DNA from 3 places in the Luteibacter sp. 22Crub2.1 genome. Region 2 is predicted to be linked to each of the others. Evidence: riboswitches for the same ligand, from Rfam matches in the RefSeq annotation. Region 2 holds a riboswitch; each other region holds the start of a gene.
What was found. A riboswitch is a leader RNA that binds a small molecule or an ion and turns the genes downstream of it on or off. The one in region 2 is predicted to bind cobalamin.

Region 1 (9,760 bases), on a different contig from region 2:
CGGCGTATCGGTCGGAATGCCGTAGAGATTGTTGAGCATGGTGTCGACGGCCGCGCGATGGATCCAGTTGAGCAAGGCATTCGCGCTGTCGAAGCGCCCTGTCTCGGCGACATCGGTGTGTATGACCTGTGCGGTCACCGCGCCGGGAAGCGGCTTGCCGCCAGGCCATCCATCGACCTGCACATAGCGAAAGCCCTTGTACGAGAAATGCGGATGCCAGTGCTCACGCCCGCCAGCCAGCGTCAGCCGGTCGGTCTGAAAACCCTGTCTGAAATAATGATGCTCATCGCGCGCGTCGACCGTGCCGTCGGGCATCAGCTTCTCACCGTAGTGCGCCGTGACCGTCGCCCCCGACGGTCCCGACACGTCGAACGTCGCCCAGCCGGCGATAACGCGCGGAAAAGCGAAAACATACGTACCGGGTTTCGGCTCCGTCACCTCGACGGCGTTCAACGTATCCACGACCCGTATGGGCTGCTCGGTCTGCGCGACGAGCGTTCCGCGCGGAGCGGGCAGCTCACTTGCGGCGGCCCATGTCGACGGAGATGCGAGACGCGCATCGTAGTTTTCGCCGCCGTAGAGATCGTCGAGCCGCGTCGGGCCATCGGCGAGCTTCCACGCCGCGTCGCTGACGATGTCCTGCCGGTGACCGTCGGCATAGCGGATGCGCAGCAGTGCTCGCAGGCGCGGCTGCCCGTGCCACGGAGCCTTTTCCCAATGCCAGACGTTGGGGTTGGTCATCCCATAGAAGCCGCGGCCGAGCTCGGCACCCAGCGTATGCTCACCGGCATCGAGCCGCACGTCGGTGGCGACGACGTCCACGCGCTTGTCGTAGTCGGTGAAGCCGGGCGACAGCACCGCGTCGCTCACGGGCTGCCCGTCGATCGACATATCCGCGTATCCGCCAGCCGCCACGTAGAGCGTGGCGCGATCGACCTTGCCGTTTACCCGAAACGTCTTGCGCAACAGCGGCGCGGGCAGGCTCGTGGCGTCCGCCTTGCCGATCCAGCGCGCGCCCTGCCAGCCTGACTCATCGAGCGCGGTGTCGAAGTGCGAGCTCACCACACCCTGGCCGTCCGACGTACGCACCTCCGCACGCCAGTCGTAACGCTCGCCTGGTGCCAGCGCGGGTCCCGCGTAATCGATGTCGAAGGATCGGGTCGAACGTACGTCGCCGCTGTCCCACACGGTTTTCCCGGCTCGCGTGACGACGATGCGATAGCCCGTCTGCACCGTGCCGTTACGATCGCTCCGGACGATCCACGAAAAACGTGGCTTGGCCACGTCGACATACGTGGGAGTGTCGCTGCGCTCGACGCGTGGCGCATGGACGGTGACGGTCGCATGGGCCAGCGGAGCGAAGGGTAGAAGAACGAAAGCGAACCGGCGGAGTGCGTGCAAGCGGGTGGCCTCGGGCGCGATGACTTCCGAGCATATCGCGAAGGCACAGTGAGGAGGCCGCACACATCCATCTAACGTGCAAAGGTTTATCCCTTTCCCACCTTCGCCACCGGAGCCACGTCATGAAGACCGCCATTGCCGGCATCGTCCTCGCCGCCACACTTGCCTCGGGCAGCGCCGCCGCCGCCCAGCTCGACAGCCTTAAGGGCATGATGGGAGGTTCCGGGTCGCTCACCTCGGGCAGCGCGAGCAACGCCGCCGGCATTCTCCAGTACTGCATGACCAACAACTACCTCGGCGGCGACAGCGGCGCCAGCGGGGTCAAGGACAAGCTGCTCGGCAGCCTGAGCGGCGACCACCAGGCCGCGGACAACGACGCCGGCAGCTCGTCGACCCGCTCGATGCTCGGCAAGTTCACCGGCGGCTCGAACAAGAAAACCGACACCGCGCCCACCCAGGACAAAGGGTACCTGGATGGCGCACGGGGCATCCTGACCTCGGGCGACGGCAAGTCGCTGAATCTGGGTGGCGCCAGCGGCGCGTCATCGGGCAACGGAGACCTGAAGGCGCAGCTCACCCGCAAGGTGTGCGACGCCGTACTGAAGCAAGGCAGGAAGATGGCCGGCATGTAACGAACACTGACAGTGCGTGGACGGCGTATGGACGCGCCGCCCCGTACACCTGAAGTCCTCCCCACCCAAGAGGACTTCCCCATGACCGATGTCATGAACGACCCGTATGCGATGCGCGACCCACGTACGCAGTATCCGCAACCCGACTTCTCCAAACAGCCGCAGCCCGCGCCGGGTCTCGCGAAAGAGATGTCACCGAAACCCGATCATGGCGAAACCAGCTATCGCGGCAACGGTCGCCTGAAAGGCCGGAAGGCACTGGTGACCGGCGGTGATTCCGGCATCGGCCGCGCGGCGGCGATCGCGTTCGCGCGGGAAGGTGCCAGTGTGGTGATCAACTATCTTCCGTCCGAACAGAAGGATGCCGACGAGGTCGTCGCGCTGCTCAGCGGCGAAGGTCACACCATCGTCGCCGTGCCGGGTGACCTGAGCGACGAGGCGTTCTGCAAGGATCTGGTCAAGCGCACCGTGAAGGAACTCGGTGGCCTCGACATCCTCGCCAACGTGGCAGGCCGTCAGCAGTTCAGTAAGTCGATCGACGAACTGGACACCGCGTCGTTCGAAGCGACGTTCCGCACCAACGTCTTCGCGCTGTTCTGGCTGAGCAAGGCTGCGCTGGAACACATGCCGCCGGGCGCGACGATTGTCAACACGGCCTCGATTCAGGCTTATGAGCCGTCGGACATCCTGCTGGACTATGCGCCGACGAAAGCGGCGATCGTCGCCTTCACCAAGGCATTGTCGAAGCAGGTGATCGAGAAGGGCATCCGCGTGAATGCCGTGGCGCCGGGTCCGGTCTGGACACCGCTGCAGCCGAGCGGTGGTCAGCCGCAGGAGAAGGTGGTGGAGTTCGGCAAGAACGTACCTCTGGGACGTCCGGGCCAGCCGGTGGAATGTGCGCCACTGTACGTGTTGCTCGCCAGCCAGGAGTCGAGCTTCATTACCGGTGAGACGTACGGGGTGACGGGGGGCAATACCCTGCCCTGACTTCCGGTGTCGTCCTCGTGGCGGCCGGTGCACTGGCCGCCGTCAGCCCCGGGTAATCCGTCCCAGTGCTTCCATCAGATCGGCGACGCCGTAGGGCTTGATGATGACCGCCGTATGCGAATCGCGCTGAACGCCATTCGCCAGGTGATCGCCTGTAGCGAAAATCACCGGTAGCTCCGGCTGGTTTTCGCGCAGGCGCTCCGCCACTTCGACGCCGCTCATGCCGGGGAGGCCCACATCGGCGAGCAGCACGTCGATGCCCTCGACACCGTGCAGGCGGATCGCCTCGTTGCCGTCGCCCGCCTCGAACGCCGTGTGCCCGCGGCTTTCCAGCATCTCCGCGATGGACATGCGGATCAGCGCATCGTCCTCGAGGACGAGAACACGCAAAGGCCGCAGCGCGGCGGAAGACGCTGAGGAACCGGCAGCGGGTGCCGATACCGTTTCGGCGATCGTGCGCGGGACGCGCGAGCTCAACAACTGACGCACACGCCGTGCCAACTGCTCGCGCGTGTACGGCTTGCTGAGCAGTTCAACGCCTTCGTCGAGACGGCCGCCGTGGACGATGGCGTTCTCCGTGTAGCCCGAGGTAAACAACACGGCGATCCCCGGCTGACGCTCGACGGCTTTGCGCGCCAGCTGCGGACTGCGCAGCGGACCGGGCATGACCACGTCGGTAAACAGCAGGTCGATGGCGATGCCACTTTCGATGATCGACAGGGCGCTCTCCGCGTCGCGCGCCTTAAGCACCCGATAGCCCAGTTCACCCAGCATACCCACGACGGTCTCGCGCACGGCTTCATCGTCTTCGGCGACGAGGATCGTCTCGTCACCGCCGCGCACCGCTTCTTCCTCGATGGCCACCACACGGTCTTCGCTCTGCATCGAACGCGGCAGGTAGATCTTGACCGTGGTGCCCTCGCCGGCCTCGCTATACATCTTGACGTGGCCGCCGGACTGTTTGACGAAGCCGTAGACCATCGAAAGGCCCAGGCCGGTTCCACGCCCTTCCGGCTTGGTCGTGAAGAACGGGTCGAATACCTTGTCGAGGATGTCGTGCGGAATGCCGGTACCGGTATCGGTCACGGCAAGCATGACGTACTGGCCTGGACGCAGGTCGCCGTGCGCCGTGGCATAGGCCTCGTCGAGCAATGCGTTGCCGGCTTCGATGGTGAGCTTGCCCTGCCCGTCCATCGCATCGCGCGCATTGATCGCGAGATTCAGCAGCGCGTTCTCGACATTGGACGGATCGACCAGCGTGTTCCACAAACCGCCGGCAATGACGGTCTCGACCTCGATGGCCTCACCCAGTGCGCGGCGCAACAGCTCGTCCATGTCGCGGATGAAGCGACCGATGTTGACGACCTTGGGGGCGAGGGGCTGACGCCGGCCGAACGCGAGCAACTGGGCGGCCAGCTTGGAGCCACGCGTGACGCCGGCCATCGCATTGGCGACGCGCCGCTCGGCCCGTTCGTTGCCCGACACATCCGCGCCAAGCAGCTGCAGATTGCCGCTGATGACTTGCAGGAGATTATTGAAATCGTGCGCGACGCCACCGGTCAGGTTGCCTATCGCATCCATCTTCTGCGCCTGGCGCAGCTGTTCCTGGGCGGCGCCGAGTTCAGCGTCGCGTGCGCGCTCGCTGGTGACGTCACGCGCCACGGCGAAGATCATGCCCTCACTGGGCACCGCCCGCCAGGACAGGTGCCGGAAGCCACCGTCCGCGGTGCGGTAGCGGTTCTCGAAACGGAGCGTAGCCACACCGTCGGCCAGCTGCTCGGTTTCCTCACCGGTGCGCCCGGTGTCGTCCGGGTGCACGAAGTCCAGATAGGAGCGACCGATGGTGTCGCGCTCGCTCCAGCCGAGGATCGCGGTCCACGCCGGGTTGACCGAGAGCAGGCGGGTGTCGGTGTCCGCGACGACGAGGATGTCGCTCGACAGGCGCCAGATGCGGTCCCGCTCCAGCGTACGTTCGGCGACCTGACGCTCCAGGCTGTGCGCGAACTCGAGCAGCTCGGCCTCGGCGCGACGTCGCTCCACCGCGACCCGGGTGCGATGGGCGACCTCGCGGACGAAGTCGATCTCTTCTTCCGGCCACTCCCGCGGGCTCTCGTGATTCAGATAGAGCAGCGCCACCGTGCCGCCACGCTCGGTCACCGGCATGTTGATGAACGACGTGGCGCTGATCGACGCCAGCGCGTCCGCCGTATGGATCGTGCGCGGGTCCTTGTACGCATCGGAGACGACCGCGGTACGGCCGGCCTTGATATCGTCGATGTAGGACCCGTATTCACGGAAGTTGAGGACACCGGCGATCGTGACGATGCCCGGCGCGTTCCAGTCGCGCTCGATCGTGATGGTTTCCGCGATCGTGTCCACCGAGCCATAGCCCGCACGGCTGACACGAAGCGCGCGGCCGAGGACCTCGGCCACGCGGTAGGCGATCTCGGCGGGATCTTCGACTTCGCGGAGTATGTCGCTGACCTCGATCAGCGCGATGCGGCGCTCTTCGATGGTGCGCGCGGCCTCGGTCTCCCCGGACAGCGGCCGGACGCTCACGACGAAGGACGCCTGGCCCAGCGCCGAAGCGCGCCACGGCTCGATCGAGACGCGCCAGGTGGCGCCCTCCACGGAACCCAGGGCCAGCTCACGGATGCCCCCGGCGTCAGCGAGCGACAAGGCGGTCTCGAGGCGAGACCGGCTTTCCTCGTTCCACCAGGTCAGAAAGCCGCAGGCACCCGCGTCGCGGAGACGTGCCGTCATCCAGGCATTGGCATACAGGAGCTCGCCATCCGCCGTGACGGCGGTGAAGCCGTAGGGCAGCGCATCGAACGCATCGGTGACCAGGGCATGTTCCTGCAGCGCGAACGTCGAGGTCATCTAGCGAGCGATCCTATGAAAGAACGCAGATGTTATCGGTTAGTGGTCATAAGCTTTGTGTAGAAGGTCTTCACAAAACCCTCATGATCCCCTCCGTCGCGTCGCGGGAAAGGGGTTGCAAAAAATCACTTGCGAAGGATCAAGCACATAGCGGCGACACCCTACATCTTGTGTTGACGCTGCCAACCTCCGCCTATATGGTGTGTCCCGTTGGTGTCCGGAGAGGCGCGACTGCCCGTCGGACTTAATAGGGAATCCGGTGCGAATCCGGAACTGCCCCGCAGCGGTAAATGGAAACGATCCCGTTCAATGCACTGGTCCTTCAGGGGCTGGGAAGCGACGGGTAGGCGGACCGAAAGGCCCTTGTCCATGAGTCCGAAGACCTGCCAGCAATCGGTGCCCGGGCGGCCTCGATAGTGGTGACGGCTTCCGCGGGGAAGCACGTCGCGGACCGGAGCCCCTTCGCGGCGCGCTCCGTCCCCGGCCGTTTCCCGCATCAGCCCCATCCCTCACGAGCCAGCCGACCGGGAACGGGTGATAGAACCTGGGGCGAGCCAAGACAATGACCACGATGGATTCTTCCGCGCGCGAGCGCACCGAGACGGCCGATGCCGCCGTCTCCGCCAATAACACCACGGACAAGGCGCCTGCCGCCGGCTACCGCAACGACCCGCCGCCGGCCTTCGCGCTGACGCCCCCGCACAACCCTGGCCAGATGCGCGTCACCAAGCGCAACGGCGGCCAGGAAGTCGTCGACGTGAACAAGATCGTGCGCGCGGTGACCCGCAGCGCCGACGGCCTGTTCGCGGTCGACCCCATGCGCGTCGCCCTGAAGACGATCGGCGGCCTCTACGATGGCGCCACCACGCAGGAACTCGACCAGCTGTCGATCCGTACCGCCGCGGCGCTCACCGCCGAGGAACCGGAGTACGGCCAGCTGGCCGCACGCCTGCTCGCCGCCTTCGTCGACAAGGAAGTATCCGGTCAGGACATCCAGTCGTTCTCGCAGTCGATCTCCACCGGTTTCGACCTGGGCATCCTCAACGAGCGCCTGCGTGACTTCGTCCAGGTCAATGCGCGCAAGCTCAACGACGCCATCGACACGACCGGTTCGCGCCGCTTCGAGTACTTCGGCCTGCGCACGGTTTATGACCGCTACCTGCTGCGTCACCCGACGAAGCGCTTCGTCATCGAAACGCCGCAGTACTTCTTCATGCGCATCGCCTGCGCGCTCGGCGGCAACGACGTGGCCGAGACGCTCGAGCTGTATCGCATGCTGTCGTCGCTGGAATACCTGGCCAGCTCGCCGACCCTGTTCAACGCCGGTACGGCGCACGAGCAGCTGTCGTCGTGCTTCCTGCTGGACTCGCCGCAGGATGCCCTGGAGTCGATCTACGCCAAGTACGGCGACGTGGCCCAGCTGTCCAAGTTCGCCGGCGGTATCGGCCTGGCTTACTCGCGCATCCGTTCGCGCGGCTCGCTGATCAAGGGTACCAACGGTCACTCCAACGGCCTCGTGCCCTGGCTGAAGACGCTGGACGCCTCGGTCGCCGCGGTGAACCAGGGTGGCAAGCGCAAGGGCGCCGCCTGCGTGTACCTCGAATCCTGGCACGCCGACATCGAGGAATTCCTCGAGCTGCGTGAGAACACCGGTGACGACGCACGCCGCACGCACAACCTCAACCTCGCCAACTGGGTGCCCGACCTCTTCATGCGCCGCGTGGAAACCGACGGCGACTGGTCGCTGTTCGATCCGAAGATCGTGCCGCACTTCGTCGACACCTGGGGCGCGACGTTCGAGGCCGCCTACGAGAAGGCCGAGGCCGAGGGCCTGGCCGCCAAGTCGATCAAGGCACGCGAGCTGTACGCCCGCATGCTGCGTTCGCTGGCACAGACCGGCAACGGCTGGATGACCTTCAAGGACCGCTCGAACGCCACGAGCAACCAGACCGCGCGTCCGGAAAACGTCATTCACCTGTCCAACCTGTGCACCGAGATCCTCGAAGTCACCTCCGAGGGCGAGACCGCCGTATGCAACCTCGGCTCGGTCAACCTGGCCCGCCACGTGGTGGACGGTCAGTTCGACTACGAGAAACTCGGTACCACGGTGCGCACCGCCGTGCGTCAGCTCAACCGCGTCATCGACCTCAACTTCTACCCGATCGCCACGGCGAAGACGGCCAACATGAAGTGGCGTCCGGTGGGTCTGGGCGTGATGGGCCTGCAGGACGTGTTCTTCAAGCTGCGCCTGCCGTTCGACTCCGAAGAAGCGCGCAAGCTGTCCACGCGCATCCAGGAAGAGATCTATTTCCACGCGCTGTCGATGTCCAACGAGATCGCCGAGCGCGACGGTGCCCACCCGGGCTTCGACGAAACCCGCGCCGCCAACGGCGAGCTTCAGTTCGACTACTGGCCGGCGGCCACGCCGACCGGCGTAGAGGGCCGCTGGGCCGAGCTGCGCGAGAAGATCAAGGCCAAGGGCCTGCGCAATTCGCTGGTCATCGCCATCGCTCCGACCGCCACGATCGCTTCGATCGCCGGCTGCTACGAGTGCATCGAGCCGCAGGTGTCCAACCTGTTCAAGCGCGAGACGCTCTCGGGCGACTTCCTCGTCGTCAACCGTTATCTGGTCGACGAACTGAAGACGCTTGGCCTGTGGACCGCAGACGTGCGCGATCAGATCAAGCTCGCCGAAGGTTCGGTGCAGGGCATCGCCGCGATTCCGGCCGCGCTGCGAGAGGTCTACCGCACGACGTGGGAACTGCCGCAGAAGGCACTGATCGATCTCGCCGCCGCGCGCGGTGCGTACATCGACCAGAGCCAGTCGCTGAACCTGTTCATGGAAAACCCGAACATCGGTCAGCTGTCCTCGATGTACATGTACGCGTGGAAGTCGGGCATCAAGACGACGTACTACCTGCGTTCGCGTCCCGCCACCCGCATCGCCAAGACCACGGTGAGCTCGTCGTCGGCCTCGCTGCCCACGCCGGCCGCTCCGGTCGCCGATGCGCAGGAGCAGGCCGAAGCCGCGGTGTTCTGCTCGCTCGAGAACCCCGAGTACTGCGAAGCCTGCCAATAAAAGCAACGCGCCCCTACAGGGGCGCAGCACCCCTGTAGGAGCGCGCCCCGCGCGCGAAGCCGCTGCCTGCGCCAAACGTTCCAGCATCGCCGCTTCGTTGGTTTTTCGCGCGCAGGGCGCGCTCCTACACGTATTTAATTTGAGGTAGCCCGATGTCCGCTTCTCCCGTCACCCGCGATACCCACATTCTCGATCCCGGCTTCGAGCTGACCCTGCGGCCGATGAAGTACCCGCAGTTCTACGAGATGTATCGCGCGGCGATTCGCAACACCTGGACCGTGGAAGAAGTGGATTTCTCGCTCGACACCACCGACCTGAAGTCGAAGATGTCGGACGCCGACCGGCACCTGATCCACCGCCTGGTCGCGTTCTTCGCCACCGGCGACACCATCGTGTCGAACAACCTGGTACTCAATCTGTACCAGCACGTGAACTCGCCCGAAGCACGCATGTACCTCTCGCGTCAGCTGTACGAAGAAGCGCTGCACGTGCAGTTCTACCTCACGCTGCTGGACACTTACATTCCGGAACCGGCCGAGCGCAACAAGGCCTTCGCCGCGATCGAGAGCATTCCGTCGATCCGCCAGAAGGGTGAGTTCTGCTTCAAGTGGATCGACTCGATCCAGAACCTCAACCGCCTCGAGACGCGCGAGCACCGTCGCCAGTTCCTGCTCAACCTGATCTGCTTCGCCGCGTGCATCGAAGGTCTGTTCTTCTTCGCCGCCTTCGCCTACGTGTACTACCTGCGCTCGCGTGGTCTGCTGCACGGCCTGGCCTCGGG
Region 2 (9,760 bases):
TCGGCGAGCACGGCGAACATGACCTTGGGCGTGCCGCCGCCGGAAACGGCGATGCTGGCCTTGCCACGCGCCTTGATGGCGGCGTCGAGCTTGCCGGCGATGTCGCGCGCCAGCGCATCGGCGAGAGTGAGCTTATCGGCGAAATCGTGCTGATGGATCTTGGCGTTCATGCTGCGTCCTCGGCCCAGGTACGGCCATCGCGTTCAATGAGCGCCACGGCGGCGCTCGGACCCCAGGTACCCGCGGTGTACGGCTTCGGCGTATCGCCGCTGCCCTCCCAGGCTTCGAGGATGGGACCGGCCCAGTTCCATGCGGCTTCGACTTCGTCGCGGCGCATGAACAGGGTCGGGTTACCACGCACGACGTCGAGGATCAGCCGCTCGTAGGCATCGGGCTGCTGCACGCCGAACGCCGCCGCGAAACTCATGTCGAGCGGCACGTGGCGCAGGCGCAGGCCACCCGGACCCGGATGCTTGATGGTCAGCCACAGCTTGACGCCCTCGTCCGGCTGCAGACGCAGCGTCAGGCGGTTGGGCAGCAGCGGACCGTTGGTGGGATCGAAGATGGAATGCGGCAACGCGCGGAACGTCACCACGATCTCCGAGACCCGGCTAGGAAGGCGCTTGCCGGTGCGCAGGTAGAACGGCACACCCGCCCAGCGCCAGTTACCGATCTCCGCCTTGAGGGCGACGAAGGTTTCGGTCCTGGACTGGTCGCTGCCGAGTTCGTCGAGATAGCCCGGGACGCCCTGACCTTCGGCCGCGCCGGCGCGGTACTGCCCGCGCACGGTGAGGTTGCCGGCGTTGCTGGCGTTGATCGGGCGCAGCGAACGCAGCACTTTGAGTTTTTCGTCACGCACGGCATCGGGCGCCAGCGACGAAGGCGGCTCCATGGCGAGCATGCAGACCAGCTGCAGGATGTGGTTCTGGACCATGTCGCGCAGCGCGCCGGCACGATCGTAGTAGCCCGCGCGATGACCGACGCCGACCGTCTCGGCGACGGTGATCTGCACGTGGTCGATGTGCTGGGCATTCCACAGCGGCTCGAACAGGGCGTTGCCGAAGCGCAGCGCCAGCAGGTTCTGCACCGTTTCCTTGCCGAGGTAATGATCGATCCGGTAGGTCTGCGATTCGTTGAAGACCCGGGCCACGGCGTCGTTGATGGCGTTGGCGCTTTCCAGATCGCGACCGATCGGCTTCTCCAGGACCACGCGCGAGCGCTCGCCGTTGAGACCGAGCGACCCGAGGCGCTGGCAGATGTCGGTGAAGATGTCCGGCGCGGTGGACAGATAGAACACGCGGATGTGCTGGGCCTGCTGTTGCATCAGCGCGGCGAATTCATCCCAGCCTTCTTCCTTGCGCGCGTCGAGCGAGCGGTAGGAAACCATCTGGATGAACGCGTCCAGCTGGGCCGGAGCCACGTGGGACACGCCTTTCTCGACCGAGGAGCGGACCAGGTCGCGGTAGCCCGCGTCGTCGAGGGCCTCGCGGGCCACGCCGATGAGGCGGCTGCTGGGCTGGATCTGGCCGTCCACGAAGCGATGGAACAGCGCGGGAAGAAGCTTGCGGACGGCGAGGTCGCCGGTGCCGCCGAAGATGACCAGATCGAAGGGTTCGATCGGGAGGAGATGAGCGCTCACGACAGTGGCCTGCTGGGATCGATGGGTATGCCGACGGATCGTACCAGTGACATACCAGGTCATACCAGCCCCGTACCACTCAAGGCGGCGTTTTCCATCGCGATATCAGGCGATGACGCCGCAAAAACGTTTACGGGCCGACTTTGCATCGTGCAAACGCCCGTTTGAATCGCTCACTGGTATTCGCGGGCTTGGACGGTCTTGCCGCAGTGGTCGTTGATTGGTATCTTCTCGGCCATGGAAAGCGCCCTCGTCGCCGAATACCAACGCCTGCAGTACGACCCGGCCGCCCGGCAGCCGCTGGCGTACATGCGCCTGCGTCGCGCCATCCGCAACGTGATCGAAAACGGCGAGGTGCAGGTCGGCCATGCGCTGCCCAGCGAGCGCGACCTGGCCAGGGCCCTCACGCTGTCCCGGGTTACCGTGCGCAAGGCCATCGGCGGCCTGGTCGAGGATGGTCTGCTCACCCAGCGTCATGGCGCGGGCACCTTCGTGTCCGAGCGCATCGTCAAACCGCTGTCGCGTATGACCAGCTTCACCGAGGATCTTCGCGCTCGCGGGCTCAATCCGCGCTCGGAGTTCTTCGAGCGGGCCATCGGCGAGGTCACGCCGGAAGAAGCCATGGCGATGAATCTCTCGCCCGGCACCCAGGTGGTCCGCCTGCACCGCCTGCGCTACGCGGGCGACGAGCCGCTGGCGATCGAGCGCAGCGCCGTGCCGCTCAACCTGCTGCCGGACCCCAGCCTGGTCGAGGATTCCCTCTACGAAGCGCTCGACACGCTGGGCAACCGCCCGCGACGTGCGTTGCAACGCCTGCGCGCGGTGGTGCTGGGCCCTGCCCAGACCCGGCTGCTCCGGCTCGGCGCCGGCAGTGCCGGGCTGAATATCGAGCGGCGCAGCTTCCTCGACGACGGCCGCATCGTCGAGTTCACGTGTTCCTGGTATCGCGGGGACATCTACGACTTCGTCGCCGAACTGCAGAGCGACTGACGGACCATTCTTCATGACGATCCAGCCGCAAGACACCCTGATGTACCGCGAAGCGCACGAGACCGCCGAGGTCGTCGAGCGGCAGCTTGCCCTTAACGACGCCGTGATCGGCACCCTTGCCGAACGCCTGCGCGCGAATCCGCCGCGCATGGTGATCACCTGCGCCCGTGGCAGCTCGGATCACGCGGCCATGTACGCGAAGTACGTATTCGAAACGCAGCTGGGCGTCGTCACCGCCTCGGCCTCGCCGTCGGTCACCTCGATTTACCACGCCGCGCAGCGCCTCGATGGCGCGCTTTACGTCGCCGTATCCCAGTCGGGCAAGAGCCCGGATCTGGTCCGCAACGCCGAGGCCGCGAAGAAGGCCGGTGCGTACGTCGTGGCGCTGGTCAACGTGATCGACTCGCCGCTGGCGGACGTCGCGGACGTGGTCGTCCCGCTGCACGCGGGCCCGGAAACCAGCGTCGCCGCGACCAAGAGCTATCTCGGCGCGCTGTTCGCGATTCTGCATATCGCCGCCCGGTGGAGTGGCAAGGCCGAGATCGCCGACGCCCTGGCCGCGTTGCCCGCGCAGCTGCGCCAGGGCTGGGATGCCGACTGGTCGTCGCTGACGGAAGGCCTCGTCGATGCGCACAACCTGTTCGTGGTCGGTCGTGGCTTCGGCTTCGCCGGTGCGCTGGAAGCGGCGCTCAAGTTCAAGGAAACCTGCGGCCTGCATGCCGAAGCCTTCAGCGCGGCCGAAGTGAAACACGGCCCGATGGCGCTGGTCGGCCCGGACTTCCCGGTGCTGTTCTTCGCGCAGAACGACGACACGCTCCCGGGCGTGCTCGATGTCGCCGCCGAGTTCCGCAAGCGTGGCGCCAATGTCTGGATCGCCGCGCCGGGTGCGACGGGTGAGGGTGTGCTGCCGCTGGTCGCCACCGCACCGATCGCCGCGCCGCTGATCACGGTGCAGAGCTTCTACCGCGCCACGGCGGCGCTCGCGCTGAAGCGCGGCTTCAATCCCGACGTGCCGCCGCACCTGAATAAAGTCACCGAGACCGTCTGACCGTCACCCTCAAGGAATCGCCATGACTCTCGCCCTCGTCAACGGCCGCGTGCTTACCGACAACGGATTCCAGAGCGGCTTTGCCGTGCTGGTCGACGATGGAAAGATCACCGGACTGGCGCTGCCATCCGATCCGCGCGTGCGCGCGGCGGAGCGCCATGACCTCGGTGGTCGCACCTTGCTGCCCGGCTTCATCGACTGCCAGGTCAACGGCGGGGGCGGCGTGTTGTTCAACGATGCACCGACGGTCGACGCGATCCGCACGATCGGCGAGGCACACGCGAGATTCGGCACCACGGGTTTTCTGCCCACGCTGATCAGTGACGACGCGGAGGTCATGGCGAAAGCCATCGATGCCGTGAACGACGCGGTCGCCCAGGGCGTGCCGGGCGTGCTCGGCATCCATCTGGAAGGCCCGTTCATCGCACCCGAGCGCAAGGGCGTGCACGACCCGGCCAAGTTTCGCATCGCCGATGCCGACGATGTCGCGATGGTCGCGCGGCGCCACGGCGGCGTGACCCTGCTGACGCTGGCCCCCGAGCGCGCTTCCGCGGAAGTACTCCAGCAGCTGGTCGCCAACGGCGTCATCGTAGCCGCGGGCCACACGGCGGCCGACTACGAGACCACGCGCCATGCACTGGCGACGGGCGTGCGCGGCTTCACCCATCTGTTCAACGCGATGACACCCTTCACCAGCCGCGAGCCTGGCGTCGTCGGTGCCGCGCTCGAAGACCAGGCCAGCTGGTGCGGTCTGATCGTCGACGGCCACCACGTGCACCCGACCTCGCTGCGTGTCGCCATCGCGGCGAAGGCGCCACGGAAGATGATGCTGGTCACCGACGCGATGCCGCCCGTGGGGTCGGACAATCCGAACTTCGTGCTCAAGGGCGAAACCATCACCGTGCGCGACGGCGTCTGCCAGACGGCGGACGGCACGCTGGCCGGCTCCGCGCTGGACATGGCCACGGCGGTGCGCAATACGGTCGACATGGTTGGCGTGGCCTACGATGAAGCCGCGCGCATGGCGTCGACGTATCCGGCCGCGTTCCTCGGCCTCGGCGCCACCCACGGTCATATCGCCGCCGGTTACCGCGCCGACTTCGTCGTGATGGACGAGACCCATACGGTGATCGAAACCTGGATCGGCGGCGAGCGCGTTTACGCCGCAGGCTGATCGGCCGGTCGTGACAGCGCCCCACCCTCCGGTTAAAGTCGCGGGGTTCGGGTGTCCCCGGGGCGTCGCGCCACGGGGATGAAACGGGAAGCCGGTGCGCCGCCTCTGCGGCAAGGCCGGCACTGCCCCCGCAACGGTAAGCGCTCGGGGTCGTCACGGCCCCTCGGACACGGCTTCAGCCACTGCGACAGCGGGAAGGCGCCGGTCCGACACCCCCTCGGGGACGGCGTGAGTCCGGAGACCGGCCCGACGACGCGCCCCGTGAGCCATCCCGGGGCGTCGTCCCGTTTCGGGCGATTCGCGGAGGGCGAATCCGGACAGTCATCCGGGTTCCGCCCGTGTGCCGTTCGCCGTATGTCCTCCTCGCGCGCCCTTTGAGCTACGCATTGCCGCGCTATGCGGCGGAGGAAGACCGTTCCATGAAGAAGACCCTGCTCGCGGCAGCCCTGCTGTCGTCGATCGCCGCTGCCCACGCGGCCGACGCCCCGGACGCCCTCGATCCCGTGATCGTCACCGCGACCCGCACGGCCACGCCACTGGACGAGGTACTCGCCCCGGTGACCGTGATCACCCATGAAGACATCGAGCGTCTGCAGCCGCGTAACGTCCAGGACCTGCTCGCCGGGCTGCCCGGTGTGGTCATGGCCAACACCGGCGGTATCGGCCAGCAGACCTCGCTGTTCATGCGTGGCAGCAACTCCTCGCACACGCTGGTCCTCGTGGACGGTGTCCGCGTGGGTACCGTGGGCGCGGGTCTGCCGGCTTACGAGCAGCTGGCGGTCGAGCAGATCGACCATATCGAGGTCGTCCGCGGTCCGCGCTCGAGCCTTTACGGCTCCGACGCGATCGGCGGCGTCATCCAGATCTTCACCCGCCACGGCCAGGCCGGCGAAGCGCCGACCCCGAGCCTCTCGGTCACCGGCGGCAGCCACGGCTACACCGCCGGCCAGGTCGGCGTGTCGGGCGGCACGACCCACGGCTGGTACAACGCCAGCCTCGGCGGCCAGTACACCTCGGGCATCAATGCCTGCCGCATCGGCGCGGGCACGGCGTTCAAGGGCTGCTTCACCGACGAGCCGGACCATGACGCCTATCGCACGTACAACGGCGCACTGTCGGGCGGTTATCGCTGGGACGACGGCACCGAGCTCACCGGCAGCTGGCTGCGCAGCAAGGGCGATATCGAATACGACGGCGACTACCAGAACCTGACCCGACGCTCGCAGCAGGTCGCCGGCGCGAAGCTGGCTTTCGACGTGCTGTCCGCGTGGCGCATGTCGGTCAGTCTGGGCCAGAACCAGGACCGCGCCGACAACTACCTCAACGGCGCCGACAAGGGCTATTACGACGCGGACTTCAACTACGTCACCGGTGCCGACAAGCTGCGCGTGGGATATCTGTACTCTAAGCGCAATCAGGGTTCCTGGCAGAACGACTTCACGCTGGCCCCGGGCCAGACGCTGAGCGCCGGCGTCGACTACCAGCAGGAAAAGCTGAGCAGCGACACGGATTATCTCAAGGACACCCGCAACAACACGGGCGTGTTCGCGCTCTACCAGGGCGTGTTCGGCCCGCATGAGATCCAGCTGTCGGCCCGCCACGACCACAACACCCAGTTCGGCAACCACACGACCGGCTCGGCCGCCTATGGCTTCCGTTTCGACAACGGCATGAAGGTCACGGCCTCTTATGGCACCGCCTTCCACGCGCCGACCTTCAACGACGAGTACTACCCGTACGGCGTGCCCACGGTGAACCTCAAGCCGGAGAAGTCGCGCACCGCCGAGATCGGCCTGTCGGGTCGTCCGGGCATCTGGAACTGGGCCGTCAACGCCTACCAGAGCCAGGTCGACGACCTGATCGGCTACGACGCGAACTTCCTGCCGGTCAACGTCAGCAAGGCCCGCCTGCGCGGCCTCGAAGGCCAGGTCGGCGCGGACGTCGATGGCTGGCACGTGCGCGGCTACCTGACGCTGCAGCAGCCGCTGGACCGGGACAGCGGGCTCGAGAAGGACAACCTGCTGGCCCGCCGTCCGCGTCGCACCGGTCGCGTGGATCTGGACAAGGACCTGGGCGCGTTGACACTGGGTGGCTCGGTCTACGCCTCGGGTTACAGCTACGACGACGCGGCCAACACGACGCGTCTGGGCGGCTACACGACCGCGGATCTGCGTGCCACCTGGCACATGGACGATGCCTGGAGCGTGCAGGGCCGGGTCGCGAACGTGGCGGACAAGCGGTACGAGACGGCGGCGTATTACAACCAGCTGGGGCGGACCTACTATGTGACCGTGCGGTTCTCGCCCGTACGCTGAGGGAGCACCGTGTAGGAGCGCGCCCTGCGCGCGATGTTTCACGGCATCGCGCGCAGGCGCGCTCCTACCCCTGGCGCCGGGTTCGGGCAAACGCCGCACCCCTGCCTTCCGGCAGGGCCCCCACTAAAGGCACACGCCACGGACCGGCGCGGACGTCATAAAGTCCCCGGGCGCGGGTATGCTTCCCGCGATCACAGGAAGTGTCGTGAACGTTTTTGCACCTTTCATTCGCCGGCCGATCGGAACCTCGCTGCTTGCGGCGGGGCTCGTGCTGTGCGGCTCCATCGCCTACATGCTGCTCGGCGTGGCGGCCCTGCCGTCCATCGAAGTGCCCGCCGTCTTCATCCAGACGCAGATGCCCGGTGCGAACGCGCAGACGATGGCCTCGACCATCATCGCCCCCCTGGAGCGCCACCTCGGCCAGATCCCGGGCGTGGACCAGATGTATTCCAACAGCTCGGAAGGCAGCGGCTTCGTCCGCCTCCGTTTCAGCATGGACCGCTCCACCGATGCCGCCGCGCGTGACGTGCAGGCCGCGATCAACGCGTCCGCCGCCGACCTGCCGGCCGGCATGCCCAGCCCCCCGCAGTACTTCAAGTTCGACACCGGCCAGATTCCCGTTCTGCTGGTGTCGTTCACCTCGAAGTCGCTGCCGCCGGACAAGCTCTACGACGTCGTCGATACCCTGATCCGGCCCGCCGTGGCGCAGATCGATGGCGTGTCGCGCGTACAGGTCTTCGGTGGGACCCCGCACGCCGTGCGCGTGGAGCTGGATACCCGCGCGTTGTCGTCCAAGGGGCTCACCGCCAACGATGTGTCCAATGCGCTGCATGCCGCCAACGTGACCTCGCCGCAGGGCCTGCTGTCCGACGGCAAGGCACAGATGACGGTCGTCGCGAACGACAGCATTCGCGACGCGAAGGATTTCGGCGACATCCTCATCGCGATGCGCAACAACGTGCCGGTGCGCCTCTCGGACATCGCCCGCGTCTACAACGGCCAGCAGGACCAGTACCAGGCCGCATGGTTCCAGGGCGAGCGCTCGGTCACCATGCAGATGAGCAAGCGTCCGGAGGCGAACTCCATCGCCACCGCCGACGCGATCCGTGCCGCGCTGCCGCGCTTCCGTTCGCTGCTGCCGGCGGACGCGAAGGTTACGCCCATCTTCGACCTGACCCAGACCACGCAGTCCGCGCTGCACGAGGTCAAGGTCGCGCTGCTGATCAGCATCGTCATGGTCTTCCTGGTCATGATGGTGTTCCTGCGCCGTCTCGGTCCGACGCTGATCGCGACGCTGAGCGTGCCGTTGTCCCTGGCCGGCGCCTTCGTGGTGATGTGGACACTCGGCTATACGCTCAACACGATGTCGCTGATGGCGCTGGTGCTGTGCATCGGTTTCGTCGTCGATGACGCCATCGTGGTCATCGAGAACATCGTCCGGCACATGGAGAACGGCAGTAAACCGATGCCGGCGTCGCTCGAGGGCGTGCGCGAGATCGGCTTCACCGTGATGTCGATCACGCTGTCGCTGGTGGCGGTGTTCGCGCCGCTGCTGTTCGGCAACAACATGATCACCAAGTTGCTGCGCGAGTTCTCGGTGACCCTGGCGGCGGCCGTGCTGATTTCGGCCATCGTGTCGCTGACGCTCACGCCGGCACTCTGCGCCCGCTATCTCAAGCACGACGAGCCCGACCGCCAGCCAGGCCGCGTCGAGCGCGCGCTGGAACGCTTCGATCGCGGGTTTCTGCGCCTGTATGAGCGCGGACTGGACTGGGCGATGCGCCATCGGCGGGTCATGCGCTGGCAGCCACTCATCCTGCTTTTCGCCACCTTCGCGCTGGGCTTCGCCGTGGTGAAGACCGCCGGTGGCAATTTCATGCCCGACGAGGACACGGGCATGCTGCAGGCCGATGTCACCGCGGACGCCAACATTTCGCCGGACGAGATGTCGCGACGCCTCAAACGCGTCGGCGAAATGATGCAGAACGATCCGGCCGTCGCCGACGTCACCACACTGCTCGGCAGCGGCAACGATGGCGCGGCCGTCGGCAACAGCGGCACCATGTTCATCGATCTGAAGAAGAAGGGGAGCGGCCCGGATCTGCGCCATGAATCCATGAAGGAATTCATGGATCGCAAGGGCAAGGAGTACGACAAGCTCTCCGATGTCCAGGTCTTCATGAATCCCGTGCAGTTCCTCGGCGGGAGCGGGGGCAACAGCAACCGCGGGCAGTACTCGTTCCAGCTGATCAGTACCGGCGGCGAACCGTTGCAGCCCTGGACGCTGAAGCTGGTGCGTCAGATGCGCAGCATGAAGGAGTTCCGCGACGTCGGCAGCGACTTCGACATCGTCGGCAAGCAACAGATGCTGAAGGTGGACCGCGATGCGGCGGGCCGCCTGAACGTCGGCATGGGCGATGTCGATTCGGCGCTGTACAACTCGTTCGGCCAGCGCCAGGTGTCGATCATCTATTCGGACATCAACCAGTACTGGGTGGTGCTGACCTCGGCGGCCGCGCAGGAGCTCAGTCCCGGCGCGCTGCTCAACACGTACGTGAAGAATTCACTCGGCACGATGATTCCGCTCTCGGCGG
Region 3 (9,760 bases), on a different contig from region 2:
CGCTTACCCGCGGCGCGGCTGCGTGTGGTCGACTCGGCCAGCTCGTTGAACCGCCCCTCGGCTGCCGGTTTCAACGTATCGACCAGGGCATCGAATGACAACGCGGACAGGCTTCCGATGTCCAGCCCGGCAAAAGTCACGGACAACGACTCGCGCTTCAGACGCTTGCCATCGCAGACCGGACAGACGCTGCCGATCATGTAGCGCGACACGCGCTTCTTCATGAGCGGACTTTGCGTCGTGCTGAAAGTGTGCAGCACATAACGCCGCGCACCCATGTACGTGCCCATGTAACTGGGTTCGGTCTTTCGCTTCAGTGCCGCACGGGTTTCCGCCGGCGTGAAGCCGGCATAGACCGGGACCGTCGGGGTTTCCTCGGTGAACAGGATCCAGTCGCGCTGCTTCTTTGGCAGGTCCTTCCACGGCACGTCCACGTCGTAGCCGAGGGTGACCAGAATGTCGCGCAGGTTCTGACCGTGCCATGCCGGTGGCCATGACGCGATCGCGCGTTGGCGCAGGGTCAGCGTGGGATCCGGCACCATCGACGCCTCCGTCACCTCGTACACGCGGCCCAGCCCGTGGCAGTGCGGGCAGGCACCTTGCGGCGTGTTGGGCGAGAAATCCTCTGCGTATAACATCGCCTGGCCGGCGGGGTACGAGCCCGCACGCGAGTAAAGCATGCGCACGAGACTCGACAGCGTAGTGACGCTGCCCACCGATGAGCGTGCTCCGGGCGTGCCGCGCTGCTGCTGCAATGCCACCGCGGGCGGCAGCCCCTCGATTTCGTCGACGTCCGGCACGCCTACCTGGTCGATCAGGCGTCGCGCATAAGGCGCCACCGACTCGAAGTAGCGTCGCTGCGCTTCCGCGTACAGCGTCCCGAAAGCGAGTGACGACTTGCCCGATCCCGACACCCCGGAGAACACGACGAGCGAGTCGCGAGGGATCACGACGTCGATGTTCTTGAGGTTGTGCTCGCGTGCGCCACGTACACGTACGAAGCCACGGAGGTCGGTCGAAGAGGGCGGGGATCTACGCTTGGTCATCCAGGGATTATCGCAGCCCCGGCTTGCGGTTCCCGTGAAATCACGTGTGCAGAGGCACGCCCTTGGTGGCTTTCTCGATCGCCTTCCGAGGTCCGCGTAACGCGATGCCGACGAGGTTGGGTGCATCGGCGTCTTCCGCGAGGAAGGCTTCGCGGTTGGCCGCGTCGTGTCCAGTGGAGAACATCGCCTCGACATAGATCGCGCGGGTCACGTCGCGTTCGATGGCGACGCGATGCGCATGGGCGAGCTGCGTCGCATCGGCACCGAACACGAGCATCGGCTGCCCGAGCAGGCGCGCGTAGTGACGTCCGGCCGCATCGATGTATGGCTCGCCCATGGCATCTGCCGCCGCTCCGGCGATGCCGGTGGCCAGGAAGGCGGTGACGTTGAGCTTCTGCCATGTCAGCAGGTCGCTGCGGACGAGGATGGCGACGCGGGTGTCGAAGGTGGTCATGTCAAAGGTTCTTCGCAGTCTGTTAGGCTGATTCAGTAAAACGCCGAATGTCATTCGGCGAAAGGGCGACAGGCTGCCATGACGAAAAAAACGAAAGCCATTCCGGGCGAGACCCCCGACGCGGTCCGGCTCGACGCGATCGACCGAAAATTATTAGGCGCGCTCTCCGCCGATGCCACGCTGAGCTACGCGGAGCTGGCCGAACGGCTGCATCTCTCCGCACCCGCGCTGCATGAGCGGGTGAAGCGGCTGCGCAGGGATGGGGTCATCAAGGCCACCGTGGCTGTGCTCGATGGGGTGAAGGTCGGGCGTCCGTTGCTGACCTTCGTCCACGTGGACACGACCAGCTGGGCGGTGACACGCCAGCTGCTGGCGCTGCAGGCCTTTCCCGAGGTGGAGGAAATCCACACCGTGACGGGAGAGAGCGCGATGTTGCTGAAGGTACGGACGGCCGATACGCGGGGGCTCGAACACCTGCTGGAGCGGATTCACGCGATGGAGGGATTCAAGGGGACGCGGAGCTATATCGCTCTGTCGACGTATCTGGAGCGGGGACCGAGTGCGGAGGAGGCTTCCGGGGCGACATAAAAAAACCCCGCGGTGCGGGGTTTCTGACGCCGACTTACGGGAGGCTCAGCGATCGCGTCGCGCGCGAACCTTGATCCGCTGCATCCGGCGCTGCTGCATCATGTTGAACCAGAAGGCCGTCTCCGTCACGACGCCAGCGGCGACGAGCAGCAACGTCCCTGTGACCGAACCGGCAAGAAAGAACACGACGTCCAGGGCGAACAAGGCGGCGAGGACGAGATGACGTTGGCTCATGGGTGACTCCTGCTTGCTGCGCGGCCCCGGGACCCGGGCGCGGCCTGATTCGATCCTCGGCTACCTACGAGATGGTGTCAATCGCGGAAACGTCAAGGGATTGTGGGCGATTCAGCCACGATAACGTAGCGCATCCACCAGCAGGGTCAGTGCGGGGGAGGTCTGCCGCCGGTTCGGGTAGTAAAGGTGGTAGCCCGGAAACGGGTCGCACCAGCTCTCCAGGACGCGCACCAGTCGTCCGGCCTCGATATGCGGCACGACGACGTCCTCGGGCACCCAGGCCAGACCAAGGCCCGCCAGGGTCGCCCGGAGAATGTGGTTCATCCCGTTGAGCACCAGCTAGCCTTCGACGCGAAGTGCTTCACCTTGCCTTCCTGGATGAGATCCTTCACCGCACCGGCGACGTCTTCGATCGGCACGTTCGGGTCTACGCGGTGCTGATAGAGCAGATCGATCTGCTCGATGCCCAGACGCTTGAGGGAACCCTCGGCGGCCTTGCGGATGTTTTTCGGGCGGCTGTCCAGACCCGTCTGCTTGTTCGTTTCCGGATCGAACGCGAAGCCGAACTTCGTCGCGATGACGACGCGGTCGCGCATCGGCGCGAAGGCCTTGCCGACGATCTCCTCATTGGTAAACGGACCATAGACCTCGGCCGTATCGAAGAAATCGACGCTTAGGTCCACCGCCTCGCGGATGAGCTTGACTGACTCGTCGCCGCTCAGCACGTGGCTATAGCTGAAATTGAGGCCCATGCAGCCAAAGCCGACGGCTGAGACCTCCAGCCGCTTTTACCGAGAACGCGCTTTTTCATGGTGATCTCCAGAAGGTAGCCATGACGCCATGCTACCGACCGGGGGTCCAGTGATTAAGTGGGATAAACCGCTTGAGCCTATGCGGGCAGTTCATCAATGATCTTCCATCAGCCGGCGTGAAACACCGCCTCGATGTTATGGCCATCCGGATCCAGCACGAAACCGCCGTAATAGCCTTCGTGATAGTGCGAACGCGGGCCCGGCGGACCGTTGTCCCTCGCGCCCGCATCCAGCGCCGTCTGATGAAATAGCCGCACCAGCTGCTGCGAACTCACCCGAAAGGCGACGTGTACCGGCGGCTGATTGGGTGTGCCCTGGTAGATCCAGAAATCCGGCTTGCCGTTCTCGCCGAACCCCGCCACGTCGGTACGTCCCGTTTTCGAGGCGGGGAAGTGCACGATCAGTTCATAGCCGATGGAGGCCAATACGGTCGTATAGAACTGCTTGCTGCGCTCGAAGTCGCTGACGGTGGCGCCGGTGTGGTCGATCATGGAGATCTCCTGAGCGTGGAACGGCTGATCCGCGCAGCTTAGTCGGAATCCGTGGCGGCATCCAAGGCGCCTTTACTGCATCGCAGCGTGTCGCTCGCCGCGTCGCCGCCTACACTCCCGCTGGCCACAGGTGTCCTGCCGCCGCCATTCCGGTGCGCAGGGTGAAACGGGAAGCCGGTCCGATGCCGGCGCTGCCCCCGCAACGGTAGGCGAGAAAACCCGACTCAGAACCACTGCGGCAACGCGGGAAGGTGTCGGGGTGATGCGGATCGCATCGCTCGCAAGCCCGGAGACCGGCCCGTGGTGGGCACCGCTTGCGGTGTCTTCCTCGGGTGTTGCGGTGGGCAACCGGACGAGCTGGCTCGATGCGGCGTCCGTGGCCTCGAACCGACTTGTCTCGCTCACGCACGCCCGGTTTCGCGGGTGAGCGATATGGAGACAAGCATCATGAACGAGATGAATCGTGCCGCGACCGATGTCGCGACCGTCAAACTGCTGATCGACGGTGAGTTCGTCGAGTCCGCGACCACACAATGGCGCGATGTGATCAACCCGGCGACGCAGGTCGTCCTGGCACGTGTGCCCTTCGCCACATCCCGGGAGGTGGATGCGGCCGTCGCCGCCGCCCGGCGCGCGTTCGCCACCTGGCGCAAGACGCCCATCGGGACGCGGGCCCGCATCTTCCTCAGGTACCAGCAACTGATCCGCGAACACATGGCGGAACTGGCGGCGATCCTCACGGCGGAGCAGGGCAAGACACTGCCGGACGCCGAAGGCGACGTGTTCCGTGGCCTCGAGGTGGTGGAGCAGGCGGCCGCCATCGGCAATCTGCAACTCGGCGAGCTGGCCAACAACGTGGCCGGTGGCGTGGACACGTACACACTGCTGCAGCCGCTGGGTGTCTGCGCAGGCATCACGCCGTTCAACTTTCCGGCGATGATCCCCCTTTGGATGTTTCCGATGGCCATCGCCACGGGAAACACCTTCGTGCTGAAGCCGTCGGAGCAGGACCCGATGGTCACCATGCGGCTGGTCGAGCTGGCGCAGGAGGCAGGCATTCCCAGGGGCGTGCTCAACGTCGTGCACGGGGGCGAGGAGGTGGTCAACGCCATCTGCGATCACGTCGACATCAAGGCGGTGTCTTTCGTCGGATCGACGAAGGTCGGTACGCACGTTTATCACCGTGCATCGCAAGCCGGTAAGCGCGTGCAGTGCATGATGGGGGCGAAAAATCACGCTGTCGTTCTGCCCGACGCCAACAAGGAGCAGACGTTAAATGCCATGGTCGGTGCCGCCTTCGGTGCGGCCGGGCAGCGTTGCATGGCGGCATCGACGGCGGTGCTGGTGGGGGCCGCGCGCGAGTGGATTCCCGATCTCGTTACCAAGGCGAAGTCACTGAGGGTCAACGCGGGGACCGAGGCCGGCACCGACGTCGGCCCGCTGATCTCATCGTTGGCGCGTGACCGCGTCGAGAGCCTGATCGACGCGGGCGTGGCACAAGGCGCGACGCTGGAGCTCGACGGTCGCGGATACCGGGTGCCGGGCTACGGCAACGGTAATTTCGTCGGGCCGACCATCTTCTCGGGCGTGAAGCCCGGCATGCGTATCTACGACGAAGAGATCTTCGGGCCCGTGCTGGTCGTCCTCACGGTCGACACGCTGGACGAAGCGATGGATCTGGTCAACGCCAATCCCAACGGGAACGGTACGGCCGTGTTTACGCAGAGCGGTGCGGCTGCCCGTCGCTTTCAGGAAGACATCGATGTGGGGCAGGTCGGTATCAACGTACCGATCCCGGTGCCGGTGCCGCTGTTCTCGTTCACGGGATCGCGTGCGTCCAAACTCGGCGACCTGGGCCCTTACGGCAAGCAGGCGGTCACGTTCTACACGCAGACCAAGACGATCACTTCGCGCTGGTTCGACGATGACACGCGCGGCCACGGCGTCAATACGACGATCAGCCTCAAGTGATGGCGGCCGTCATGGATATTCCTGTGATGGGGCAAGGTTTCGGCTTCAGCGACGAGCAGATGGCGTTTCGCGAGGCGGCGCGCGATTTCGCGGCATCCGAACTGGCGCCGCGTGCGGCGCACTGGGACGCCGAGAGCATCTTTCCGCGTGAGGCCATCGGTAAGGCAGGCGAACTGGGTTTCTGCGGCCTGTATGTCGACGAAGCGGCCGGCGGCAGCGGGCTGACCCGGCTGGATGCGGCGATCGTGTTTGAGGAACTCGCCGCCGCCGATCCATCCACCGCGGCGTTCATCAGTATCCACAACATGGCGACGTGGATGCTGGCGACGCATGCACGTTCTTCGTTGCGCGCCGAATGGGGTCCGGCGCTGTGCAGCGGGGCGAAGCTTGCGTCGTACTGCCTGACCGAGCCGGGCGCCGGTTCCGATGCGGCGTCTCTGCAGACGCGCGCCGTGCGTGATGGTGACGCGTACGTGCTCCACGGCAGCAAGGCCTTCATCTCGGGAGCCGGTGCCACCGACATGCTCGTGGTCATGGCCCGCACGGGGGGCGAGGGTGCGCGTGGTATCAGTGCGTTAGCCGTACCCGCCGACGCCGAAGGCATTACGTATGGGCGTAAGGAGGACAAGCTCGGCTGGAACAGTCAGCCCACGCGGGGCATCACGTTCGACGGCGTTCGTGTGCCGGCGGCGAACCTTCTGGGCGAAGAGGGTGATGGGTTTCGGATCGCCATGAAGGGTCTGGACGGTGGGCGGATCAATATCAGCGCCTGTTCACTCGGTGCCGCACAGGGCGCCCTGGACGCCGCGCGGCGTTATCTCGGTGAGCGGCGGCAGTTCGGGCGCAAGCTGGGCGAGTTCCAGGCCTTGCAGTTCAAGCTGGCCGATATGGCGACCCAGCTGGTCGCCGCTCGACAGATGGTGCACACGGCAGCGCGCAAGCTCGACGCACGCAGTCACGACGCCACGGTGTGGTGCGCCATGGCCAAGCGCTTCGCCACCGATGCGGGATTCAACATCTGCAACGACGCCCTGCAGCTCCATGGCGGCTATGGCTATATCCGCGAGTACCCGATCGAACGGTTGCTGCGCGACAGCCGTGTGCATCAGATACTGGAAGGCACCAACGAAATCATGCGCGTGATCGTGGCGCGCCACTTGCTCAACACTGAAGAGGAGTTGCGATGACCGGTTACAAGGATACCGACTGGACGGGGCTCAGGCTGACGTTCGAAGGCCACACGGCCATCGTGACGCTGAGCAACCCGCCAGCCAACACCTGGACGGTACATAGCCTTTCCGCGCTGCGCGATCTCGTCGCGGCGCTGAATGCGGATCGTGGTGTCTACACCCTGGTGGTGACGGGCGAGGGGGAGAAGTTCTTCTCGGCCGGCGCCGATCTCAAGCAGTTCGCGGATGGCGACCGCGCGCTGGCGCGTGAAGCCGCCCGTCGGTTCGGTGAGGCCTTCGAGGCGTTGTCGGCGTTCCGTGGCGTGAGCATCGCGGCCATCAACGGCTATGCGATGGGTGGCGGCCTCGAATGTGCACTCGCATGCGACCTTCGCATCGCCGAGGAACACGCGCAGATGGCCTTGCCGGAAGCGGGTGTGGGACTGCTGCCGTGTGCCGGCGGTACGCAGAACCTGCCGCGCCTGGTCGGCGAGGGCTGGGCGAAGCGGATGATCCTGCTCGGCGAGCGAGTCGACGCCGCGACGGCCTTGCGCATCGGCCTGGTGGAAGACGTGGTTCCCCGAGGTGAAGGGTTGAACGCCGCGCTCGCATGGGCAGCGCGTGCCGCGAAGCAGAGCCCGACCAGCGTGGCGGCCTGCAAACGCCTGGTGCAGGCAACGCGCACCCAGACGCACGCTGCCGCGCTCGTCGCCGAGCGCGAAGCCTTCGTCGACCTGTTCGACAGCGCGGATCAGGCGGAGGGCGTACACGCCTTTCTCGAGAAGCGTACGGCCGAGTGGAAGAACGCATGAGCGACGTGCTGTTCGAAGAGCGCGACGGGCGGGATGGGCGACGTATCGGCATCGCGACACTCCATGCGCCGAAGACCCTCAACGGGCTCTCACTGACGATGGCGAGCCTGCTGGACACCCAGCTTCGCGCATGGGCCGACGACGACGCGATCGCGGTGGTCGTCCTGCAGGGAGCCGGCGACAAGGCCTTCTGCGCGGGCGGCGACTTGCATGGCTTGTATCGAAGCATGGTCGACTACCGGGAGGCGGGCGGCGGTGAGATCACGCGCAACGCGTATGCCAGTGAGTTCTTTTCAACCGAGTACCGGCTGGACTATCGGATTCACACCTATGCCAAACCGATCCTCTGCTGGGGGCACGGCATCGTCATGGGTGGCGGCATCGGACTGATGGCGGGAGCAAGCCACCGTGTGGTCACCGAGCGGTCGAAGCTGGCCTTCCCGGAAATTACCGTGGGACTCTATCCAGACGTGGGAGGCAGCTGGCTGTTGTCGCGTGTGCCCGATCGCGGCGGCATGTTTCTGGCCCTCACCGGCGCGCCGCTCGGCGCGGGCGATGCCATCCATGCGGGTCTCGCCGACCACTTCATTCCCGAGGATGCGCGTCCGGAGGTCATGAACGCGCTGTCCAACGCGAACTGGTCGAGTTCGGCGAGCGCCAACCACGACACGCTGACCGCGGTTTTACGCTCCATCGAGCAGCCGGTGTCACCCGGTCCGCTGCAAGCGCACGCGGCTCTGATCCGCGAGGTCTGCGGCAACGAGCGGCTCGACGATATCGTCGGCGCCATCGATGCGATCCAGGATGACGATACCTGGCTGCATAACGCAAGGACGGCGCTGCTTGCCGGTGCGCCTGGCTCCGCGCGGCTCGGCTTCGAGCTGCAGCGCCGCGCGTCGACGCTTTCTCTCGCCGATACCTTTCGCCTCGAATACATCGTGTCGCTGCATTGCGCCGCACACGGCGATTTCGCGGAGGGCATCCGTGCGCTGCTGATCGACAAGGACCGCCAACCGCGCTGGAACCCGGCGACGCTGGCCGAGGCGACATCGAGCTGGGCCGAATCTTTCTTCAATGCACCGTTCAGCGCGGAAGCGCATCCGCTTGCCGATCTGGGCAGTCAACCGGAGTCGTACGCATGAGTCGCATCGCTTTTATCGGGCTGGGCAACATGGGTGGCCCGATGGCCGCGAATCTGCTCAAGGCAGGGCATGCCCTGCGGGTCTTCGACCTCGTTCAGTCGGCGGTCGATACGGCGGTTGTCGCAGGAGCCTCCGCGTCGGCGAGCGCTGCCGATGCGGTGAGCGACGCTGAGATCGTCATCTCGATGCTTCCCGCCAGCCGGCATGTGGAAGCGCTTTATCTGGGAGACGCGGGGCTGCTGGCCGCCATTCCCGATGGTGCACTCGTCGTCGATTGCAGCACGATCGCACCGGCATCGGCGAAGAAAGTTGCACAAGCCGCCACTGGTCGCGGCCTCGCGATGCTTGACGCGCCTGTTTCTGGCGGCACCGCGGGTGCCGCGGCGGGAACGTTGACCTTCATCGTGGGAGGCGACACGGCGGTGCTGGATATTGCACGGCCCATATTGGAAGCGATGGGGAAGAATATTTTCCATGTCGGCGCTAGCGGTGCGGGGCAGGTGGCCAAGCTGTGCAACAACATGGCGCTCGGCGTCATCATGGCCGTCACCGGCGAAGCGCTGGCCCTGGGCGTCGCGCACGGTCTCGACGCGGGCGTGCTGTCGCAGATGATGGCGGTGAGCACGGGGCGCAGCTGGGCTACCGAGGTGTGCAATCCGTGGCCGGGTGTGCTGCCGAACGCGCCGGCATCGCGTGGCTACACCGGTGGCTTCGGCAACGATCTGATGTTGAAGGATCTCGGGCTGGTAACCGAGGCGGCAGTCGGTGTGGGGGCTTCGATTCCACTTGGGGAGCTGGCGCGCAACCTTTATGCGTTGAATAGTAAGGCGGGGAATGGGGAGCTGGATTTCTCCAGCGTGATCAGGCTGATGTCAGCTGCGCAAGACGATCCTGGCAAGCCTCGCGCACCAGCTGTCTGAGCCAGCGATGTCCAGCCTCGTTCTCCAGCCTTGGATGCCACATCTGCGACACCGTGATGGTCGGCGTTTCGACCGGCAGGTCGAAGACGCGCACGGTATCGGGCGGGCTGGCAAGAAACGA

Region 1: linked by a shared signal. The riboswitch ahead of B5X73_RS04395 (ribonucleoside-diphosphate reductase subunit alpha) and the one ahead of B5X73_RS10140 (TonB-dependent receptor domain-containing protein) in region 2 are both predicted to bind cobalamin.
Region 3: linked by a shared signal. The riboswitch ahead of B5X73_RS12680 (CoA-acylating methylmalonate-semialdehyde dehydrogenase) and the one ahead of B5X73_RS10140 (TonB-dependent receptor domain-containing protein) in region 2 are both predicted to bind cobalamin.

What each region holds. Positions count from the first base shown of each region.
Region 1 is NZ_FUYT01000003.1:274,314-284,073, forward strand. It holds gene B5X73_RS04375 (alpha-L-rhamnosidase) at 1-1,401, opposite strand, end outside; gene B5X73_RS04380 (DUF2501 domain-containing protein) at 1,524-2,033, shown strand; gene B5X73_RS04385 (SDR family oxidoreductase) at 2,115-3,020, shown strand; gene B5X73_RS04390 (hybrid sensor histidine kinase/response regulator) at 3,063-5,900, opposite strand; cobalamin riboswitch at 6,095-6,306, shown strand; gene B5X73_RS04395 (ribonucleoside-diphosphate reductase subunit alpha) at 6,463-8,979, shown strand; gene B5X73_RS04400 (ribonucleotide-diphosphate reductase subunit beta) at 9,132-9,760, shown strand, end outside.
Region 2 is NZ_FUYT01000008.1:98,415-108,174, reverse strand. It holds gene pgl (6-phosphogluconolactonase) at 1-170, opposite strand, end outside; gene zwf (glucose-6-phosphate dehydrogenase) at 167-1,639, opposite strand; gene B5X73_RS10155 (GntR family transcriptional regulator) at 1,877-2,629, shown strand; gene B5X73_RS10150 (SIS domain-containing protein) at 2,643-3,677, shown strand; gene nagA (N-acetylglucosamine-6-phosphate deacetylase) at 3,700-4,851, shown strand; cobalamin riboswitch at 4,884-5,116, shown strand; gene B5X73_RS10140 (TonB-dependent receptor domain-containing protein) at 5,271-7,166, shown strand; gene B5X73_RS10135 (efflux RND transporter permease subunit) at 7,372-9,760, shown strand, end outside.
Region 3 is NZ_FUYT01000011.1:28,985-38,744, forward strand. It holds gene B5X73_RS12645 (excinuclease ABC subunit UvrA) at 1-1,046, opposite strand, end outside; gene B5X73_RS12650 (DUF2000 family protein) at 1,087-1,500, opposite strand; gene B5X73_RS12655 (Lrp/AsnC family transcriptional regulator) at 1,579-2,088, shown strand; gene B5X73_RS12660 (hypothetical protein) at 2,134-2,322, opposite strand; gene B5X73_RS12665 (LysR substrate-binding domain-containing protein) at 2,434-2,646, opposite strand; partial or broken gene B5X73_RS12670 (aldo/keto reductase) at 2,676-3,133, opposite strand; gene B5X73_RS12675 (VOC family protein) at 3,242-3,625, opposite strand; cobalamin riboswitch at 3,737-3,942, shown strand; gene B5X73_RS12680 (CoA-acylating methylmalonate-semialdehyde dehydrogenase) at 4,082-5,596, shown strand; gene B5X73_RS12685 (acyl-CoA dehydrogenase family protein) at 5,608-6,783, shown strand; gene B5X73_RS12690 (enoyl-CoA hydratase) at 6,780-7,577, shown strand; gene B5X73_RS12695 (enoyl-CoA hydratase/isomerase family protein) at 7,574-8,719, shown strand; gene mmsB (3-hydroxyisobutyrate dehydrogenase) at 8,716-9,639, shown strand; gene B5X73_RS12705 (LysR family transcriptional regulator) at 9,581-9,760, opposite strand, start outside.